DNA from 4 places in the Paenibacillus sp. GCM10027630 genome. Region 1 is predicted to be linked to each of the others. Evidence: riboswitches for the same ligand, from Rfam matches in the RefSeq annotation. Region 1 holds a riboswitch; each other region holds the start of a gene.
What was found. Region 1 has a riboswitch for cyclic di-GMP ahead of ACFQ0C_RS14395 (chemotaxis protein CheX). Riboswitches for the same ligand answer to the same signal wherever they lie in the genome.
Positions count from the first base shown of each region.

Region 1 (4,222 bases):
TGTGGGCATGGTATTCAAAAAATGAATAAGGTCATTCAGTTTTGGATATGTACTTGATATCGAATTCGCCATAAAATAAAGATAAATAACGGGCGCGGCAAATTGTTCAAGACATTGTCTTGGGCTAGTTTATTAATTTCATAAATACTAGAAGCCAAGTTCAAAAAGGAGGCTTTTTGAACAACCTCTAGAAGTGAAAAGGATAGGGTAACTAATGCCGCTCCTTAAGTTAGGATATCCCCTAAAGCTCACCAATACAAGAGACAATTAGAAGACAAGAAGGTGACTTGCTGTGAATTCGGAAAAAGCGGTGCGAGCGATTGGGATTTATGGTGGAGGAGTGTTTTTCGGGGTGATGACGGTAGCCCAGCCGTTTTTTACGCTTTATGCAGATGCACTTGGGGCTTCTACTGCATTGATTGGATTAATTGTAACACTCAGGTCTTTATTGCCAATGTTTATTGCAATGCCTATCGGGCAAATGATCGATACCTTGGGACCTTTTCGGATGACCAAGATAGGATGCTTATTGCTTATGGCTTCATTAGCCATTATGTCATGGAGTAGTACACTGTTGGTACTGGCTGTTTCACAGGTGCTTCTTGGAGCGAGTATGATTATCATGGCGTCTTCGCTTCAGGTTCTTGCTACGGATGGGGAGCAGGATAAGGCGAAACGCAACAAGAACATCAACCGTTTCTCCATGTGGTCTTCCGTAGGCAACATGGCTGGGCCGCTATTAGGCGGACTAGTTGTTTCCTATTATGGTTCTTCCATATGGAGCTACCGCTCTGCTTTTATCGCTTCGTTTATCGTTTGCTCGGTTTGTTTTATCCTTGTTTCGTTGATCAAGAGTCAAGATGGACCTGGCAAGCTGACGAAAACTAAAGAGCTTTTTAAACCTAAGGAAATGCTGAACAGCTATATCAGCGGGATTCACTTAACCCGGCACAGGGGTGTTCAGTTTGGGCTTGTGGGTACATTTCTGATTATGTTCATTCAAGCGTTGTATGGCAGCTTTATCCCGCTTTATTTAAATGAGCATGGCTATTCGGCCTTTATTATTTCATCAGTTATCTCACTAATGGGATTGTCTGGTCTGGTATCACGGTTTTTATTGGGCCAATTCATGAAACGGGTGACATTGGAAACGATTCTGCTCACCGCTGGCTGTGTAGCTTCAATATGCCTGATCTTTATTCCCGTTGCTTCCTTGCATATTATCGGAATTGGCATAATTACTTTCCTGCTCGGCAGCTCAATCGGCATGAATTTGCCGGTGACCATTATGATCATGGTGGAGGAAACGAAGGAGTCGGAACGCGGGAAGGTTATGGGGCTTCGCCTCTTAACGAATCGTTTATCGCAAATGACCGCTCCTGCCATGTTTGGCCTACTCGGACAGTCTTTCGGCTTGACCGCAGCTTTTTATACGGGAGGCGGCATGCTTCTTGCAACGATGCTGGGATTTGCTGTCTACAGCTCCAACAGGCAGGCACCGGTGAAAAGCGAAGCCTCCGCTTCTACTGCCGCGGAGCAGTCATCCAACCTTTGAGTTTATGCAGCAGCGGTCATAGTTGAAACAGATTCAGATATTAACCGGGCATTAACATATGGATGTGAAAATCTCCTACATCAGTTATTGATAATGGGACTGCCATTACCTTGCATTCTGTGGAAATATGATGATCTCCCAAAATATTTGGAGGTGTAATATCCACATGAATTCCGTCGTTGTACAGCATTGTGCTGGCATTACCGCTGATCATGTTCCCTAATTCGGAAATAGCGCTTTGACACATTTCGTCCAATTCGGTTACTGCATAACCGCCCATCATGGCAGATACGATTTTCAAGGCCACTTGCTCAGGAAAGCCAAACACGACATCACCTTTGAAATGTCCAACGATTCCGACTTTTAGCCAAATGTGTTTCTCCATGAGCTCTAATTTCTTTACGGTAAGCTGGCCGATTGACGGTTTGGTCTGTACAAAGGTTTCGATTACAAGGATGGAAGCTGATAAAAACGGGTTGATATAGCTTGCTTGCATAATGAACTCCCCCTGCCTGATTAGAATGAATAAAAAGGACTGCCCCGAATTGGAGCAGTCCTTTTTCTGAAAAAAAAGTAAAGCTGCATTTCGGCAACCCAGCTGTCATAGGAATGATTTCCCTTAGACCTGAGGCTTTGCGTCCCTGACTTTCGACAGGTTTGCTATTATCGTTGTAGCTTGTAGGTTATAAGAACTGGTTACAAAGTACTAAAACTATCATATCACACTGCTTCAAGATTAGAAACGAAAATAAATGTTTAAAACACCACAAAATGATAGTCAATAAATAATAAAATAAAAAAGATTATAGGACTAAAATGGGTACTCTCCTAATAGTATAATAGTAGGCTTGGGTTAGAGCCCGGGCTACTAATGGAGGGATAAAATATGGAAATCGAAGCAGTAGAACAAGAAGTATTGTTGTCGGATGAGGAAACTATCGAAGAGGCTGAAGAAGTAGAGGCAGAAGAAGAAGAAATCGAAGCAGAGGAAGAAGCAGCAGAGGAAGAGAGTGAGGAATCAGAATCTGAATCGGCCGAAGAGGCAGAGGAAGAAGCTGACAGTTCGGAGGAAGAGTCTGCCGAGGAATCCGAAGAAGAGTCCGCTGAGGCTGATGAATCCGAATCCGATGAGTCCGGTTCAGAAGCGGAAGCGACTGAATAATACTGCTTCGATCCCTTCTCTACATCTCGAACTGAAATCTATATCATATAGCTTATGATGACAGCAGCACCGCATTATGCGGCAGCTGCTGTTTTTTATTGTGAATATTTTGAAAAGTCAGTGGATAAAATAAATAGCGTTGTATTTATATACATTTAAATGTATAATTATGCATTATTGATTAGGGGTGATGGAATGAGTTTACAAATAGCCTTAGAAACTTCTCAGCTGATGGATGAAGCAAAGAAATCGATTTTATTTACTGCAGCACGCCCGGAGCTTGTAATGGAACGCGGCGAAGGCATGTACTTGTGGGATACGGACGGCAATCGGTATCTGGATTTTATCGGAGGTTGGGCTGTAACTTGTTTGGGGCATTCACCCGAGATTGTTCGAGAGGCTTTGAATCGGCAATCGGGCATGTTAATTAATTCGAGCCCTTCATTTTACAACAAGCCGATGCTTGAATTTGCTAGCCTCTTAACGAATAATTCGTGCTTTGACAGAGTATTTTTTGCAAGCAGTGGGGCGGAAGCCAATGAAGGTGCGATTAAACTAGCCAGAAAACACGGTCAGTTAAACCTTGGTGGAGCTTTTGAAATTATTACGATAATTAACAGCTTCCACGGACGTACGTTAGCAATGATGTCTGCGACTGGAAAGCAGCAGTGGGAACCTTTATTTGCTCCCAAGGTGCCAGGCTTTAAGCATGTGCCATTGAATGATATAGATGCATGCCAGGCAGCTATCAATTCCAATACTTGCGCTATTATGCTAGAGCTTGTTCAAGGTGAAGGCGGGGTTCATGAAGTTGATGCTGAGTATTTATACAAAGTGCGTGAATTGTGTGATGAGTTTGGTCTCATGCTTATTTTCGATGAAATACAAACGGGGCTCGGAAGAACAGGGAAGTTGTTTGCCTATGAACATTATGGAATCGAAGCGGATGTCATGACTTTAGGAAAAGGAATTGGCGGAGGATTCCCTCTGTCAGCCTTATTGGTTAAAGAGCCTTATAATATATTTGAACCTGGGGACCAGGGAGGCACATATTCCGGGCAACCATTGGCCATGGCAGTGGGGCTTGCGGTAGTGAAGGAGATCATAGATAAGAAGCTTTCCGTTCATGCAGAAGAGCAAGGGAATTATATGTATAACAGCCTGCGCGATATTGCTCATAAATATCAGCTAAAGCAGCTGCGCGGCAAGGGGCTGCTGCTAGCCTTTGACCTCCCGGAAGCCAGAGGCAGTGAGCTGGTCTCCGAATGCTTAAAGGATGGCTTGCTGATTAACTCCCCCAAGCCGATAACCATCCGCCTGATGCCTTCACTAATTGTGTCCAAGGAAGAGATCGATGCCATGATTCAAATATTATGCGGAGCGCTGGATAGGTTGCAGATTTCATAGTTTAAGACTCCTTTTATCTTATTGAGCCCTGGAGGATTTTGTACGGAACTAAGAGTTCCGTTATTCCATCAGCCGGCTCTAATCTAAGGAGATAGCGG
Region 1 is NZ_JBHTGY010000031.1:150,201-154,422, forward strand. It holds gene ACFQ0C_RS14390 (MFS transporter) at 293-1,555, shown strand; gene ACFQ0C_RS14395 (chemotaxis protein CheX) at 1,596-2,051, opposite strand; cyclic di-GMP riboswitch class I at 2,141-2,227, opposite strand; gene ACFQ0C_RS14400 (hypothetical protein) at 2,442-2,717, shown strand; gene ACFQ0C_RS14405 (aspartate aminotransferase family protein) at 2,913-4,124, shown strand.

Region 2 (4,222 bases), on a different contig from region 1:
CAGACACCAATAGGAATCATCGCTGCGCAAAATATCCCCGAGAATCGAGGAGCCCTCTGCCAAAGCAGAAATAAGAATGGCACGGTTCGTGTAGCTCTTGCTTCCAGGTACTGCAATGGCTCCGTCAGGCGGCTTCGTTGGCGGGTGAATTTCTACCTCCTCCCTATCGTAAAGCGCCGCCCATGGCGAGCGGGAATTTCGTTCCGGTTCTACCCTTCCCATTTGTTGAACACCTCTTTCCAAAAGCCTCTGTCAAGCTGCCTACTGCTTGTTCAGAGAGCTTCCCAATAGTTGAGCCCGCTGTCCTGACTTGCATGCTTCGAGCTGTTAGCTTTATTATAGGGAATAGTTAGACATATAAATAATTGAACTATTTTATATAATCCATAGAGAGGATCTATGTCATGAGTGCAATGGATCAGTACAAAGTGTTTTATTACACAGTGAAATGCGGGAGTATTACTAGAGCCGCGCAGGAGCTCTATATAACGCAGCCGAGCGCCAGCTATGCTATCAAGCAATTGGAGGAGCAGCTGGGAGTTCGTCTGCTTGTGCGCAAGCCCAAAGGAGTGGAAATGACGGAGGAAGGCAAGGTGCTGTACCATTTTGTAGAGCAGGCCTATGGATTGATTCTAGCCGGAGAGCGTAAGATCAGCGAGATGAAGTCTGTATTAAGCGGGACGATCCGTCTTGGAGCCAGCGACTCGCTGTGCAAATATTATCTCCTCCCTTTTCTCGCCGAGTTTCACAAGAAGGCACCGGAAGTACGCATCTGTCTGTCTCATGGAAAAACCGAGGATATTCTAAAACGGTTAGGCGACGGAGCTATCGATTGCGGCATCGTCCACCTGCCCGTAGATGACCGGATTCAGGTGCAAGCAACCAAAACGATACAGGACTGCTTTGTTGCAGGTCCGGAGTATGCTCGTTTAGCTGATTCTCCCTTAAATCTCAAAGAATTGGTCAGAAACCCTTTCGTCATGCTCTCGGCTCACAGCCGTTCACGCACCTTTTTCCACGCCTTCCTCCACACCTACGGCATTGATGTAATGCCCGACATTGAGCTCGGATCGGTGGATCTGCTTATTGAATTCGTCCGTAAAGGGATGGGCATCTCCATGCTTCCAAGGGATTTTGTGAAAGACGATTTAGAGGCAGGCACGCTCTTTGAGATTAAGGTGACCGAACCGATTCCATCCCGTTCTATAGGAGTTGTCACCTTGCCTGACGGCACCTTGCCCCTCGCTTCCTTGTTTTTTGTTAAGGAGCTAACCACACATTTGAAGCCTGCTGAAGGCCCGGAGTCATTTGAACTACAGATTTAAGCCTAAAGTCCTAAATTTATCTTAATGTAAAAAGGATATTCAGCTCCCCTGTCAAATACTATCCATTACAAAATATACATCTTCCGATGTCAAAGGCAAACCTGCTCGAAAGGGAGGGACGCAAAGCCACGGGCCTAAGGTTATATACTACGGCAGCCGAGTTCCCAACGAAGGTTCTTAAAATCTACCTTTGGTAGATTTTTTTGTTTTCGTAAATGTGTAAAAGTGGGACATATGCAGTTTGAATGGGAGAAACTATGATGATGACTTACACCAAACTTCAGACAAAAATAACGATTATGCTTGTGATTATTTTGACTGTCTCCATTGGTTTAAACAATGTCATTGGCACCTATCTGTTTCAAAAAAAATACTTCGAAGTGCTTGAGGAGCAAATTCTAGTCATAGGGCAAAGTCTGAAAAGTCAATTGGACCGCATTCATTCGCTCGGAATCACAGACAGGGATCTGGTTGGATTCGATGAGCAGTCCAAAGAAATACTTTGGAAATACAAAGAGATATCCATAATCTATGTAGTGAACACCGATGGCCGGGTGCTTTTCAAGAGTAAAAATCAAGAAACCAGCAGCGCTGTCTTGGATGTCCCTGAGCTGTTGGACGCAGTTAAATCGAGCAGGGAAAGCATCGTTTCCTATAATTATCAAGGCAATCCTTATTTAGGCGCAGTCATCCCGTTTCTTGACAATAATGAAACCTCCTACGAGGGCTCCGTTGTGGTTGTCGTGGAAAGCAACAAAATCAATCACAAGCTGTCTTCCCTTTATAAATACCCAACGCTTCTCTCCTTGCTGTTTTTTGTCCTGTCCTTCTTCCTTATCATGCTAGCCTTGTCTAGTTGGGTCACAAACCCTCTCAAAAGTATGGTTCAGCATATGAATGAAGCCGCCGCCGGGAATTTACGCAGCTATGCCAATACAACTGCACGGGATGAGATAGGCCAGTTAGGCCGTGTCTTTAATCGGATGTTGAAGCAAATCTCCGGGCTGCTGATGCAAACGGCACAAACCGTTGAGCTGGAAGGACGTTACAACGCGGAGTTTAAACAAAGGCAAGACGGGGAGAAGCTGCGGCATGCGCTTTCTTCAGTCAGCTCGACATTGGATGAGGGGGAGGTTAACGAGCGAATTCTCGCTTCCTTAAGGGAGCTGGTTCCTTACACCAGTGCTGCATTATGGATTCAGCATTACGATACGCTGACAGCCATGATAACCCGGTATGATGAATCTTCCAGCGGTTACAAAGACATTGAATACGCGGAAAAGCAAGCTAACGAAATGTTCATCCTACTTCAGCAGGAAGAGCAGCCGATTGTAAAGGAAATGAACCGGGTCAGCTTCCTTCACTTGCCTATCTTGATTGAAAGCAAGGTTCGGGGAATGATCATTGCACAGAACCACAGCCCCTATATTCAAAGCGAGGTGGGGCTAGCCTTCACCTACACCAGCCAAGTAGGCAGCTATATTCAGAACGCTCAGCTATATCGTCAAATGCAGCGGCTGGCTGCAACGGACGTATTGACCGGGATTCATAATCGGCGGCATTTCTTCGAGCAAGCCGTCCGCATTTTTCAGCAGTCTGTCGATACGTTCAGTCATCTTGGCGTTATCATGTTCGATGTTGACCACTTCAAGGGGGTCAATGACCAGTACGGGCATCCTGTCGGCGACCTGGTGCTGGCGTCTGTTGCCGGACGCGTCAGCACCTACCTGCTGCATGACGAATCACAAACCTTCTGCCGTTACGGCGGTGAAGAGTTCGTCCTCTTGATCAACAACACCTCTAACGAATCGGTTCAAGCTTTAGCAGAACAAATTCGCAGAGGGATAAGCGACTTGAGCTTCCCTACAAGCCACGGAGATTTGCAGGTGACTGCGAGCCTTGGCATCGCCTATCGCAATGAACAAGCCGAAACGCTGGAGAAGCTGCTGAAATACGCGGACAATGCGCTGTATAAGGCCAAAGCTAGCGGGCGCAATTGTGTAGCTGTAGCTGATGAGTGCTAGAGCTTAAAGGCGCATCGTTCAAAGACACTAAACCATCGACCCTTCAGGAGCATCGTCATCTTCTGCCATCGTTGTTTTCCCAGAAGCCTTGCGGTATTCGGATGGGGACATCCCGGTCTGCTTTCTGAATAACCGCGAGAAATAATACAGCTCCATCCCAATCCCTTCAGCAATATTGGAGATCGACAATTCAGTGGTGGCAAGCAGGCGGCGGGCTTTCTCCAGCCGCTTCTTGTTTACGTACATGATCGGGGACAAGCCCATCATCGATTTAAAGTAGTTCATGAAATAATTCGGGTGAAAATGCACCAGCTTCGCCAGCTCATCGATAGACATCGATTCAGCCAAATGGCTCTCGATGTAAGAGAGCACGCTATTGATTTTGGAATTAGTCGTCGTTGCAGTCAAATGCAGCTCTTCTTTGGAGGAATGCTCGATATATTCGGAAATCATCTCAAAGAGAATCGATTTAATGCGCAGAGGAGCGAATACCGCGTTGCTGTTATGCAGCTCGATCAATTCTTGAAATTGACGCTCCAGCTTCTGCTCGTCGCTTACTTCAATCCAATGCGGCAGCTCCAGCATCTGAAACAGGTTGATATCCCCCATCGTAGCCGAGAAATGACACCAAAATTTCCCCAATGTATTATCCTCGTTTACAGGCGAGTACGAAAGCTTCATTCCCGCTGGCAGCAAATAAAGCTGACCCTTGCGCGGGCTGTAGTCTTTACCTCGAATATGAATCCACCCTTCACCCTCACGGATAAAATAAAACCGGTTCACATCCGTCATCATGTTCGTGGCACGCCAATTTTGCGCAGTTTTCGTATAATGTGCTGTTTGCAGCGTTATTTGTGTATTTTCTAAATAGCT
Region 2 is NZ_JBHTGY010000006.1:27,660-31,881, reverse strand. It holds gene aroA (3-phosphoshikimate 1-carboxyvinyltransferase) at 1-222, opposite strand, end outside; gene ACFQ0C_RS03575 (LysR family transcriptional regulator) at 405-1,325, shown strand; cyclic di-GMP riboswitch class I at 1,410-1,494, shown strand; gene ACFQ0C_RS03570 (diguanylate cyclase) at 1,589-3,349, shown strand; gene ACFQ0C_RS03565 (helix-turn-helix domain-containing protein) at 3,377-4,222, opposite strand, start outside.
Region 2: it holds a riboswitch for cyclic di-GMP, as region 1 does, so the genes downstream of both, ACFQ0C_RS03570 (diguanylate cyclase) here and ACFQ0C_RS14395 (chemotaxis protein CheX) in region 1, are expected to answer to the same signal.

Region 3 (4,222 bases), on a different contig from region 1:
GAGGAAAATGAGCCTGTACTCATATAAATAAATGCGTAAAAAAGCGCAAGGACCACAACGTTCTTATTGTTCATCCTCAATCTTCCCCCCCCCTTTTGCTCTGAATTTTATGTATATTCGGCCTAGTTGAGCACATCCCTATTATTTCATTGGATGTCATAGATGACAAACAAAATTTGTGCTGAACCCCTGATCAGCCTAATCCGAACCCACACTATTCTCATTTGTAAATCATAAACTAGATTGTAACACTTAATAGAATGGGGGGATACTAATGTCAGTCCTATCAAACTATAAGAAATGCAAGATGCACCTAAATAAATATGTATCAATTACAACGAAACGCGGTACTTACCGAGGTCGAATTGTCAAAGTAGATAAGAAAAAAGTGTACCTGAAAGTTACATCATTCAGGGACGGTAAACAAGCGCACACTTCCTTCTTCCCTTTCATCCTTCCTCTTGTACTCTTCGATTTGCTTGTGATTGTACTGCTGGAAGGCAGACGTAGATGGTAACTATAGTATATCAAGCAACATTGTAAAAAGAGCATAGCAAAACCCCGAGCGACTGCTTTGAAGTCGCTCGGGGTTTTTTAAGAAATAAGGAAGTATAAGTTGGAACCGGAGGTTCACGGAAGAGCTTCGAATGGAAGCTTTTTAATAAAAAAGTTATCCGCATTCAGTTTAAATCGTTATTTCACATTAATAAATGGGGTGGCTCCACCTGTTACATTAGGTAACGCTCCATTCCATTTTTCAATGGCCTTTAACTGAGCTTCAATTTCTCTTAGCTTGATCAGCTCCGCGGTAACCTCTTGCTTCTGAAGTCTCAAAGCTTCTGCTTGAGCCTGAGCACGAGTAATTTCCTGCTCCTTCTCAATCTTGATCCGTTCCAGATCAAGCTTCGATTTAAGCGCTTGTTGTTCGGCAATTTGCTTCTGCTCAATAGCGCGATCGAATTCCTCCGAGAACTTAAATTCTGTAATATTAATCTCGTCGAGCACCATATTGTACAGTCCCAGCTTGGATGCCAATGCATCTTTTACCTTTGCGCTAACCTCTGAACGCTTGGCAATGAGATCCTCTGCCGTGTACTGGGCTGTAATTCCCTTTAAAGCCTCGCTGATTGCCGGGTCAACAACACGTGCTTTATACTCCATACCTACCGTCCGGTAAAGATTATTTACAGCAACACCGTCCAAATGGTAGTTCACAGCCAATGTTGTAGTTACGGTTTGCAAGTCGCGGCTGGCGGACACCTGACTCGATTCAGCTTTTTGCACTCGAATTTCTACCGGAATTACTTTTTGAATAAAAGGTATTCTAAAATGCAGTCCTTCTTCTAATACCTGAGGCTGTACCGCTCCCAATTGCAATACAATACCACGATGACCCGCTTCAACAATAGTATAGGATTGAAACCCCAAAAGAACAATAGCAACTACTACAATAAGACCTATAATGGATCTGGAAATGTTCTTTGGATTCGGATTCTGGACAACCGTTTCGCTACTCAACCTAACCACCCTCCCCAACGCTTTAATCATGCTACGTTCTTCTATACGTAACAATAACGATCACGTTTCGTTATATGGGCGGATACCGGAAAATCAAACAGTAGTGCTATTGTTAGAACTAGCCGTTCTAGTCCATGCAGAAAAGATAATAGAACTAGTCACCCTAGATTACATGCATTCATTTGAAATTAATTATCAATAATAATTCCGCTTAATTTGAGATTGACTTGGTTCGCAATTGTATCTCCCACCGGGCAGGTCTGTTCCAAAAACTGCACAAACTCTTCAACTGTATCTCTGGGGGCATCCGTTTTGATATGAAAGGTGTAACGAATATCCGAATAACCAGGACGGACATCCGATTTTTTAAAGAAGCCATCCAAGTCAAGATCGCCCTCTACCTCTACCCAAAAATCATCGAGACGAATATTATACTTTTTGGCATATACTCTTGCTACGATTGATTGGCATGCTCCCAACGCACCAAGCACGGCTTCCACAGGATTCATGCCCGTATCCGTTCCACCCAAGCTTTTTGGTTCATCAATCGTAAATTCGAAATTTCTGGAACGTACTTTCACAACTACACCGTCTTGTAAATGAGCTGTCGCTTTAAACGTTGTATTAGCCATATTAATACCTCCTTGGTTTATGTACATATCATGAGAAATTATACCATATAATTCCTATGAAGTTACTTTTATTTGTGTGAATTTATACTTTCATTATCTCTTAAAAAAATCACCATGCGGTGTTATATGTTCATACTTTCAATTAAAAAAGAGAGACTTTTTATAGTCTCCCTAGCTTTAATGAATAAGTCTACTTCTGTGCTTGCCGTAAGTCGTTTAACTTTCGATCGAGAATTTCACTCAATTGTATCAAAATCGGATCTCGTAAACTTCCGCTTTTCTCATACTCGTCTATCATGCATTTTTTCAAGGCATTAATCTCCGCCATAAGTAAAAATAAACGAACCCGTCGACGTTTCTGGTGTTTAGTTAATAGCATAACACATTCCTCCCTTGGATTTTCACGCAATCAAAATGGAGTTTCTTCTTTCGGTAACTGGCTGGCATCGTCTTTGTGACATTAGCCCCTGATAGTTTTGCGTCGCCATTTTTCAATGACTTTGCCTTTTCGTAAATTATGTGTTTGTACTGTAATTATATAACTTTTAGCACAACTTTTAATAGGCATAAATTACCAACTATTGAATATTTCGAAAAAATCTAATAGATTTCGTGTGAACAGGAAAACAACTATACTCGAAAATTATTATTCAACGTCGATTATTACCGAAGCACCGATCTCCCAGCGGAACATAGAAACATATTACATGAAGCGGTAGAGCAGCATATCTCCATGCTTCAGCAAATCGTCCCGAATCGAGAAGACGCTTCTTTTCTCCTTGTTATCATTCACGGCTTGCTGCTTCTGAGATATTTTGAGGGGGGAGAAATGTTGTTTGTATCGCACGCAAAACGTCGCCTTGTTACCTGATACCATCAACTGCTTGCTTTCGTTCGCCTGAATATAAGCCACCGCACTATTAGTTGAAGCATTCCAAATCGATATGTATGTTGTATTCGATGGCGCGACAATAGTTTTGTCAAACGTCATCGTCAGATCCGTGTCCACCTGTGGGTTATTTGTTATTGTTCTATGTCCACGAGAAAAAGCACTTGCCGATACAGCAAATAAGCTGACTCAGGTTATATCCCAACGCCAGCTTACCACCTCTTTTTTCAATGATGATGAGTTCGGAGCTTAATAGAAATACTTATTCTTCTTATTTGGACTTCATCTCTCCGCCTTCGGCGCGCCGTTCAAAGCGATGATCCCCAGATGCTTCTTCAATGTTGCCAAAAGCCCAGTGGATTGCCGTAACGTCGGACCATGAAGGAACCGTTACACCGTAGAGCGGCCCGCGCTGCAATAAACGGTTGATGATCGTGACTGCTTCCGCTCTCGTCAGCAAGCCTTCTAGCTTGAATGAGCCGTCCGGGTAGCCTTCCATCAACCCTGCCGCCATCACCCGGGCAATCGTTTGTTCACCCCAATGTCCTTGGGTGTCGGATGCCCGCGTCGCCGCGGTTTCGCGCAAATCTTTCCAGACGGAAACGATCGAAGCCATCTCTGCTCTTTTGATCGGCCGCTCTGGCTGGAATGTGCCATCCGGCATTCCTTTCATCAAACCTGTACGCTGAGCGTTGCTAATTTCTTTGTATCCCCAGTGTTCGGCCGAGACATCCGGATAGGACGACGATTCGCCTTGCGCGCCTTCATACACTCGGGAAAGGAGTGCCGCCATTTCCGCACGGCTAATCGATTGATCCGGCTTGAATGTCTCATCCGGGTAACCTAACACATATGCTTGATGCTGACCTGTGTTCTCAAGCTTCCGACTAAAGAGATTCATGCGCTGATCGCTCTCTTTCGTCTCATCACCCAGGTAGGCAACCGCCACAGCATCTCCTTTGCGGATCGGCTGCTCCAGGACGAGAATGATTTTCCCGTTTTCAATGATGACCTCGGCAATCGGAACTTTTTTGCCGTTGATCGTAACTTCAAAACGTCCCTTGTCGATCCCTTCATTGGAGCCGCCATGCTCTATGATGATCCGGTTTCCATCCCCTGTTGCCGTCGTCTCTTGGTTAGGCGACGAAGGCTGGCCGCCGCCCGGGGAGGTCGTGCCCGAACT
Region 3 is NZ_JBHTGY010000011.1:123,611-127,832, forward strand. It holds gene ACFQ0C_RS06730 (MFS transporter) at 1-74, opposite strand, end outside; gene ACFQ0C_RS06735 (hypothetical protein) at 275-517, shown strand; gene ACFQ0C_RS06740 (prohibitin family protein) at 694-1,476, opposite strand; gene ACFQ0C_RS06745 (OsmC family protein) at 1,707-2,150, opposite strand; cyclic di-GMP riboswitch class I at 2,579-2,665, opposite strand; gene ACFQ0C_RS06750 (hypothetical protein) at 2,854-3,141, opposite strand; gene ACFQ0C_RS06755 (S-layer homology domain-containing protein) at 3,311-4,222, opposite strand, start outside.
Region 3: it holds a riboswitch for cyclic di-GMP, as region 1 does, so the genes downstream of both, ACFQ0C_RS06745 (OsmC family protein) here and ACFQ0C_RS14395 (chemotaxis protein CheX) in region 1, are expected to answer to the same signal.

Region 4 (4,222 bases), on a different contig from region 1:
TTGGTCAGCTACCGTGATGAATACGCCCTTTTTCCCATCCAATTGCCCGTACCAGTAACCTTGCCGATCCCCGGTCATTCTCAAATCGGGCTTCTCATCCTCCAGCATATTCCGAATATCCGGCAAACCGCTGGATGTATAAAGAAGCTCCTTGTTATTGTTCATGAACAAAAAAACGGTTTCATGACTCGGGTCCAACAGCTGCCTGCCAAGACGCTCAATCTCATCCAAAGAAAAATAAATCGACAGCAGCCCCAGTACGTTAGGCTTCGGATAATCGATCATCTTTTTGTTAATTGTCAAAAACCGCTCGCCGTTCACCTGCTTCATTTCATATTCGGGCACACTCGTCCAATCTTCCTTGCGTTCAGTGGGGAGCACCTGTCTCGGGACCGCACTGAATACGGAATAGTTGAATTTGGTGTATTTCTGTCCGCTCATCCCGCTGTAGAAATTGACCAGCTTAATCTCCGACCGACTTGAAAACAAATAAGAAAGCTGACGGTCGATATACGTATCCTGATCAAAGCTTGGTTTCTCCAGCCAAAGATAGCTGAGCATGTTAGGGTCATAATACCAGGACACCGACAGCTGATTGAGCTCCTGCAAATATTTTTTCATATTTTCCATGCCAATGTTCATCGTTTTCTGGTTCAGCTCGATCATGTTCTCCTGCAGCGAAGCGGAAGTAGACCGGTATGAAATCAGGTTGGAGCATATAAAAGGAATCGCCGTAGCCAGCAGCGTCCACACCAGCAATTTGACAAACAAGCTGCGCTTGTACATCCGGTTCACCTTTCCTATCCATCCGATTTTATTTAGAAGTGTTTGACCATTATAACAAATTTGGATTCTTAGAAATAAGGTAATATTTGATAGCAAAAAAGGATTATTTTAATGTGCAGCAAGAGGTTATGAAAGGTAAAGCCGCCCGCCGGTTCAAACTTATCTTAAAAAACAAAAAAACCGCCCTTAGGCGGATGTCATTATATATATTCTCTATTTGAACGCTCGCTTAAGCTCTCTTAATTCCTTCTCTTTAAAATACGACTCCACTTGCATTTTCAGCACAAATGCACGGATGGAGGTAGCTTTTTCTGATTCCATATCCACATACCTCGCGCCATAATAGTAACCTTCAAATAAAGTTTCTCGCCGTATGATTTCAGCCACAACGGGCAGCTTAAAGCCCAAATCCAATTCAACCTCAATCGCGAAAGCTCTGCTGAGGTCGAAGTCATCATCATTCAAGGCGAATCCAATCCCGCTAACGCTTATATTTTGAACGGTTAGACCTATGGTGTCCGTCAGATTTTGTTTTTCATCGGTATGGAGCCAGGTAACTGCGTGCAATGAGCCTTTTTGGTTAACCTGAACTCTCGGGCTCTCCCGCTTCTCCACGAACCGACGTTGATTTTGAGGAGGGTTAATGATGATCAGAGCTCCATTATGCTTTGCCACTATTGTAGACAAGAAGGTATAAATGCCTCCTGGTGAGTACACGGTTATTTTCACAGAATCCCCAAGGTTAAAAACCTTATATTCGGGTATTTCCACTTCGATAATATCACCTTCAGCATAAGTAAGAAGTCCGGTTGATACAAACCCATCTTTTTCAACAACGGTTCGGCTGTGAATCAATATTCCTGCAGGACTTTTATACTTCTCATCTTTGTAGTCATAATTTAGGCTCGCAGCTGCAGATCTAGTCATCTTATTCACTCCCGCCGATTATTTTATCTATGTTACAATTAGAAAAGCTTCTTATCGAAGCCCTTTCGATGAAGATCCATTCGTGTCTAAATTGCTTTTCTTGCATAAAAAAAGACTGCCTCCTCAGTGAGAGAAACAGCCTTAGCACACCGTTGTCATACAAAATAATCGGCGGCCAGGCTGTCATAGTCCTTGACATTGGACCTTAGACCCTAAGCTTTGCGTCCTTGCTTTTCAGCAAGTTTGCCTTGAACAATCTGGTTAGAAAATGCCATTCATGTTAGGTAAATTGACCTAAACATTTCATATTTTTATTATACGCTCTAGGGGCAATGAGAATCAATCATCTAATTCGTGATTTAAGTCACATTTAAATATTAATTTATAGTAAATCGCAGGAATTGTTAACTAAAAATTAAATAAATCATAGAAGGTGGTCTCATGATCGACGAAAAAACCTCTAAACACGAACATTCCGATACGAACAGCTACTCTATTGTTCTTTTTGATGGTGTGTGTCGATTTTGTAACGGTTGGGTGCAGTTTCTGATTCGCCAAGATAAAGCCGATGTGTTTCGGTTTTCACCCCTTCAATCTGATTATGCACAGTCCTTGCTCGATTCAACCCGTTCGGCTGATACTGCTCCGGATTCTGTTATTTTGGTTGAAAAAGGGGTCGTCTATACTCGTTCCTCGGCAGTTTTGCACATCTTCAAACGATTGGGCCGCTACTGGGCTCTATTCTATTTATTTATAGCTGTTCCCAGACCCCTCCGTGATGCCGTATATCGATGGATTGCGAAGCGCCGTTATAAGCTGTTCGGTAAGTATGACAGCTGTATGATGCCGACCGAGAATGTAAAACGCAAATTTATCGGATAGCAGCAAATCTGTGATGCTTTACTTCTTGGCCTATATCCACATATGGGGATATCTGTTGGTATAAACCGAGGGGCTTTGCTCATTTATCCCCAGAGCTTTATAATGAAATGTGAACAATAACTGTGTTATCCACAATGTTATCCACAGCATGTTAACAAAACGAATACTTGTTCGTTCTTCACCCCATTTTCGGAACAAAAGAGGTGTACCTTGCAAGATTATATTCCTTATATGAACGAAGCCATAGCCGAGGCACGAAAAGCGGAAGCGCTGCTGGAGGTGCCAATCGGCGCAGTAGTCGTTTGGAACAATCAAATTATTGGACGCGGCCATAATCTTCGCGAAACTACTCTGGATCCACTGGCTCACGCCGAGCTTATTGCTATTAAACAGGCTAGCGACTATTTGCAAGCTTGGCGATTGCTGGACTGCCAGCTATTTGTGACGCTGGAGCCCTGCCCTATGTGCGCGGGAGCGATAGTTCAGTCTCGCATTCCCCAAGTCATCTACGGCACGACAGATCCAAAAGCGGGTTGTGCAGGAACATTGATGAATTTGCTGCAAGAGGAGCGGTTCAATCATAGGGTGGATGTAGTAAGCGGTGTGCTTCAAGAGGAATGCAGCTCGATGCTGACGCAGTTTTTTCGCAGACTACGGGGAAAATCATAAGAAGCAGCTCCGACTAATCCCTTGCTAAATCTATAGTCTCTTCTTTGCTATTCCATTTTATATGCAGCTTAAACCCGGCTTCATCTACATACGGCGTATCCATAGTAGACTTACCGCTTATTTTCAAAGTTGCCGATGAAGCTTCGCTTTTGCCGCTATTGTTAAAATTTTTGCTATCTACAAAGGAATAGCTAGTATCTTTAACAGGTTGATTTTCTTTACCGGTATATCGTATCAAGAATGATTTTACATTAGCTGATTGGTCGACCGAACAGGTGACGCTCCAGTTCTCGCTTTTTCCATTAAACTCTATGGGGCTGGAGCATCCCGTCAACCCTAACACCATCACTATTATCATACCTACTATGAATGTTCTCATAGGCATGACCTCCTTAGTTATCGGATTATGATATCCCCGTACGATTCCATTGTTTACTTACTCAATCATCTCATTATTAGCTCCGCGCACCTCAGCCTGCACATCCTGCGGAAGAACAACAGTAACCGTCATCCACGGGTAGTAGGAATCGAAGCCCCTTCTTTGCGGCAACCGTTTAACTTGCACATACATCGTATCCCCAACGGTGCGTACAGCTACGAACTGCTCCTTCTCCATAGGTTGGATTGCCTCGCCCTGGATAGTACGGCTGCGGTAAGTACCGAACACTTGAAGTGACCGCTCCTGCGATTTATCCACCTTTACAGTTTGGTCCTGTGATTGTACGATAACCTTCTTCACCCCTTCGGCTACCGCTTCCTTCACTGTAGGCAAATCCTTCGTTTCATCAATTGCCCCTATCATCGACCTTACTTCACCCATCAGACCGACTGAAGCGAGCATTGTGAACCCAAGACAACCTATACAAAGCACGCCGACGAATAGGATGCTCATCATATCATAGGAGATGATGCTGTTTTCTTTTCTGGAAAAGGATAAATAGAGGACGATTTCCAAACC
Region 4 is NZ_JBHTGY010000057.1:55,166-59,387, reverse strand. It holds gene ACFQ0C_RS28035 (sensor histidine kinase) at 1-786, opposite strand, end outside; gene ACFQ0C_RS28030 (PilZ domain-containing protein) at 1,000-1,713, opposite strand; cyclic di-GMP riboswitch class I at 1,881-1,971, opposite strand; gene ACFQ0C_RS28025 (thiol-disulfide oxidoreductase DCC family protein) at 2,155-2,595, shown strand; gene tadA (tRNA adenosine(34) deaminase TadA) at 2,827-3,264, shown strand; gene ACFQ0C_RS28015 (hypothetical protein) at 3,278-3,643, opposite strand; gene ACFQ0C_RS28010 (LiaF transmembrane domain-containing protein) at 3,701-4,222, opposite strand, start outside.
Region 4: it holds a riboswitch for cyclic di-GMP, as region 1 does, so the genes downstream of both, ACFQ0C_RS28030 (PilZ domain-containing protein) here and ACFQ0C_RS14395 (chemotaxis protein CheX) in region 1, are expected to answer to the same signal.